Regions from separate parts of the Aminobacter sp. BA135 genome, predicted to be linked through region 2. Evidence: predicted binding sites of a transcription regulator. Region 2 holds the regulator's gene; the other holds the start of a gene.
The links. Region 2 encodes LexA, which represses DNA repair genes until DNA is damaged. Its sites were predicted from a motif close to TGTTCNNNNTGTGTTCNG; they were not measured.

Region 1: a site for LexA is predicted at 1,257-1,274, ahead of SLT36_RS06135 (helicase-related protein). Genes of this name have one in related genera too.

What each region holds. Positions count from the first base shown of each region.
Region 1 covers NZ_CP139572.1:1,256,410-1,258,882, reverse strand. Annotated here, with positions in the region: gene SLT36_RS06135 (helicase-related protein) at 1-1,141, opposite strand, end outside; gene aqpZ (aquaporin Z) at 1,883-2,473, shown strand, end outside.
Region 2 covers NZ_CP139572.1:3,093,948-3,096,420, reverse strand. Annotated here, with positions in the region: gene SLT36_RS15035 (molybdopterin molybdotransferase MoeA) at 1-848, shown strand, start outside; gene lexA (transcriptional repressor LexA) at 954-1,670, shown strand; gene SLT36_RS15025 (ComEC/Rec2 family competence protein) at 1,795-2,473, opposite strand, start outside.

The DNA of each region.
Region 1 (2,473 bases), 1.8 Mb from region 2:
AGTCGGGCAGCGCGCAGGTCTCCCACAACAGGGCGACACGTTCGCGACCGGTGGCGAGCGAGCGGATGTTTTCGTCACGCGACAGGTGTTCGAGCGCCTGGGCGTCGACCGCGGGCAGCGCCCGCGTCAGGCCTTCGACGGGCGCCACCGTGTCGATCGAGCGCTTGAGCGTGTCGAGGCTTGTGAAGTCGAACGAAGCGGTGCGCCACTGCAGCACCTTCACCGGCTCGAAATCGTGCCCCTCGATCTTCTCGATCAGTTCCTCGTCGAACGGATCCACCTGGCCGGTGACGCCAAAGGTGCCGTCGCGGAGATGACGGCCGGCACGGCCGGCGATCTGGCCAAGCTCGGCAGCGGTCAGCTGGCGATACTGGTAGCCATCGAACTTGCGGTTCTGGGCAAAGGCAACGTGGTCGACATCGAGATTGAGGCCCATGCCGATGGCATCGGTGGCAATCAGGTAGTCGACGTCGCCGGACTGGTAGAGTTCGACCTGGGCGTTGCGGGTGCGTGGGCTGAGCGCGCCGAGCACGACGGCAGCGCCGCCCTGCTGACGGCGGATGAGCTCGGCGATGCCATAGACCTCATCGGCCGAAAAGGCGACGATGGCCGAGCGGCGCGGCAGCCGCGTCAGCTTCTTGGAGCCGGCATAGGCAAGATGCGACAGGCGCGGCCGGGTGACCACCGACACGCCCTTCAACAGCTTCTGCAGGATGCCGTGCATGGTGGCAGCACCCAGCAGCAGCGTTTCCTGCCTGCCTCGCAGGTGCAGGATGCGGTCGGTAAAGATATGGCCGCGCTCGAGATCGCCGGCGAGCTGTACCTCGTCGATGGCGACGAAGGCGGCATCGGTCTGACGCGGCATCGCCTCGACGGTGCAGACGGAATACTTGGCACCGGCCGGCAGGATCTTCTCCTCGCCGGTCACCAGCGCGACCTTATGGGCACCAACCTTCTCGCAGAGCCGACCATAGACCTCGCGGGCAAGCAGCCTGAGCGGCAGGCCGATGATGCCGCTTTCATGCGCGACCATGCGCTCGATGGCGAGATGCGTCTTGCCGGTGTTGGTCGGCCCGAGGACCGCTGTCACATCGCGACCCGACACGATCAGGGGGTCATTCTGCTTGGAGTGAACATTCATTCTAAGGAACTGCCCTCGGCGCCGGGCCCACCCGGCGTTGCGCCGCTTTCACGACGACTGGACACATAGGGATTTGCGAGACGAAGCGAAAGCGGAATGTTCCAAATTTAAGAGTTGGAACGAGTCTGGAACGAATCAGCGACGAATCACTGACTCCGGCAGATTCAGGTTTTGTTCACCCCAACATATAGATTTCGTGCTGGCAAGTCGCACCACATGCAGATTCTCTAAAGTGGCCCGTTTCATGCTTTAGCCCACTGCTGTTAACCTTTGCCGACCAAGCGCCGGAACGCTTTGGCAAACCCGACGCAAAATAATGATTTTGTTGATGTTTCCTATCTCCGGGTTAACGCTGGAATCGTCGACGAGCGGCATTTCGTTAAGATTTGAACCAAATGCGGAACGAACAGGCGACGAATCACTGATAGGACAAGTTTCCTGATTTGTTCACCGCTAGATGTTGTGTCTTCCCCAACGTCTCCACCGATTATCCACCGTGGAGTCACAGGCTTGTCCACAACAGGCTCCCGGGCGCGTTAATCTTTGCGTGCCAAAGCGGCACACCGCTGGTCCGACGAAAATATCTGTGATTGCATTACGTTAAGGGAACCACACCCGTTGAATGCGGCAGCGAGGCATGTCTCCATCCGCATGTTGAGTCTGCGCGGCGGGGATTGCCCAGGCGGGGCCTCCGGAAAATGCGGCGCACCACGCAGGCGCACGACATCTGGAGGGAAGATCATGAGCAAACGTCTATTCGCCGAGTTCCTCGGCACATTCTGGCTTGTCTTTGGTGGTTGCGGCAGTGCGGTGCTTGCGGCTGCGTTTCCCGAACTCGGCATCGGCTTTGCCGGCGTAGCCCTGGCATTCGGCCTGACCGTGCTGACCATGGCCTATGCCGTCGGCGGCATCTCGGGCGGCCACTTCAACCCCGCAGTCTCTGTCGGCCTGATGATGGCCGGTCGCTTCGAAGCCAAGAACCTGGTACCTTATGTCATCGCCCAGCTTGTCGGCGCCATCGTCGCCTCGACGGTGCTCTACCTCATCGTCAGCGGTAAGGCCGACTTTGCCGGTATCGGCGGCTTCGCGACCAACGGCTATGGCGACGCTTCACCCGGCAAATATGGCCTGACCTCGGCATTGATCATCGAGGTCGTTTTGACCTTCATGTTCCTGATGATCATCCTGGGCTCGACCCATGGACGCGTGCCGGCCGGCTTCGCACCGATCGCCATCGGCCTTGCGCTGACGCTCATCCACCTGATCTCGATTCCGGTCACCAACACCTCGGTCAACCCGGCCCGCTCGACCGGACCGGCGCTGTTCGTCGGC
Region 2 (2,473 bases):
AGATCGCGGTGCTCGAGCCAACGCTTGCTGGCCGTAACATCCGCGCCAGGGGCCTCGACTTCAAGCAGGGTGACCTCATCCTTGATGCAGGACGTGTGCTCGACCCGGCTGCGCTCTCGCTGATCGCAGCTGCCAATCATCCCAGCGTCGAAGTGCTGCGGGCGCCCCTGGTCGCCATCATCGCCACCGGCGACGAGCTGTTGCCGCCGGGCAGCAATCCCGGGCCCGACCAGATCATCGCCTCCAACGCCTATGGCGTCGCGGCGATCGTTCAGTCGGTTGGCGCGCGCGTGCTCAATCTCGGCATCGCCGCCGACCGCACCGAGGCAATCTCCGCACTGGTCGCCAAGGCGCTCGCCGCCGACGCCGATGTGATCGTCACGCTGGGCGGCGCTTCGGTCGGCGACCACGACCTCGTTCACCGTGTCCTGACCGATCTCGGCATGGATCTCAACTTCTGGAAGATCGCGATGCGCCCGGGCAAGCCGCTGATGTTCGGCCGGCTCGGCGACAGCCGCTGCGTCGGCCTGCCGGGCAATCCGGTCGCCAGCCTGATCTGCTCGCAGATTTTCCTGAAACCTCTGCTGGCGAAGCTTGGCGGCCGCCCTTATTCGCCCGATATGCGCAACGGCATTCTCGACATGGCAATGGCGGCCAACGACCTGCGCCAGGACTTTGTCCGCGCGATTGCGCGCGAGACCGCTGAGGGTCTCGTCGTCACACCCTACCTGATCCAGGACTCTTCGATGCTGCGCACGCTGGCCGACGCCAACTGCGCCATCGTGCGGGTGCCCTTCGCGCCTGCAGTCGAAGCCGGCAGCGCCTGCCAGGTGATGATGTTGCGCTGAGCAGCACCTTCCACCCTTCACGAAATATCAACAGTTGCGGAACACAACTGGAACAGATAGTGTTTGTTCTGGGTTTGTTTTTCTTCTGATTCCTCGGGGGTGGCGATGCTGACGCGCAAACAACACGAGCTTTTGCTATTCATCCACGAGCGGCTGAAGGAAGCGGGTATTCCGCCGTCCTTCGACGAGATGAAGGAAGCACTCGACCTCGCCTCCAAGTCCGGCATCCATCGCCTGATCACGGCGCTCGAAGAACGCGGCTTCATCAGACGCCTGCCCAACCGGGCGCGCGCGCTTGAAGTGCTGCGCCTGCCCGATTCGATCGCGCCTGGCCTCAACGCAGCGAAGAAGTTCTCGCCCAGCGTCATCGAGGGTAGCCTCGGCCGCAAACCCGAGCCGTCACGCAGCATGTCGGCCGGCAATGACGACGATGTTGCTTCGGCGGTTGCCATTCCCGTCATGGGACGCATCGCTGCCGGTGTGCCTATCGACGCCATCCAGCACAAGACGCATTCGATTTCGGTGCCGCCAGACATGATCATGGGCGGCGAGCATTACGCGCTCGAGGTCAAGGGCGACTCGATGATCGAGGCCGGCATCTTCGACGGCGACACTGTGGTCATCCGCAGCTCGACCACGGCCAATCCCGGTGAGATCATCGTCGCCCTCGTCGACGACGAAGAAGCGACGCTCAAGCGTTTCCGCCGCAAGGGTGCCTCGATCGCTCTTGAGGCCGCCAATCCGGCCTATGAAACCCGCATCTTCGGACCCGACAGGGTCAAGGTGCAGGGCAAGCTTGTCGGCCTGATCCGCCGCTATTGATTGCCGGGGCTGCGTTCCGCCACCTCGGCCTGTCCATACTGCTGCAATCTGTATAAGCCGGACCTGCCCTGTTGCTATCGTGCCGTATCTGACGGCTCTGCGACGGCGGGTACAGATCTCGGACTCACCGTGTGGCCGCAGTCGGCGCTTTTGGGTGCGCCTTGGTTGCCCCGGCAGGTGTCTTCGGGGGCATCTCCGTTCGCTTGTAGGGTGGCAGGCCCCTCGCCTCGCGCGAAAATTGGCGCTGCGCATGCCACGGGCGGTACGGTTCCGCCACAGCGTGGCGTATCTCGACCGCCTGATCTATGCCAACCGCCTCGGCTGTGATGAATATCGACGCACTGCCAAGGCGCGCCAGCTCGCGTTTGGTGAGCACGGTCACGCCGGGGCAGACGTCGCTTGCCGTGGCATCGTCGACGACGATGAGATCCGCGTTGTCGCAGGCTCGTGCAGCGGCGCTCGCATTCGCCGCATGAACGATCCGTGCACCCTCCGATTGCTGAACCGTGCACAGCCCGCTGTCACATACGAAGGCGTCCGCGCCGGCGGCGTTTAGCTCTCCAGATACTGGTTTGCCGGGTATCGTACCGGCGACATCTGCCTCGGCTGCTGGCTGTGAGCCGGTCTCGCTGGGCATACGGACAGTCCCGTTCGTTGCATTCGCCGCCGAACGGGCCGGGGTGATGAGTGTTTCCGACGCCAGCGCGCGCTGCCAGTTGTCGACGGTGAACTGGTTCGGCCGGACGCGATTGACGGCCAGTTTGCCATCGCCGACCGGGACGCCGACGAGGCGGCCATCTTCC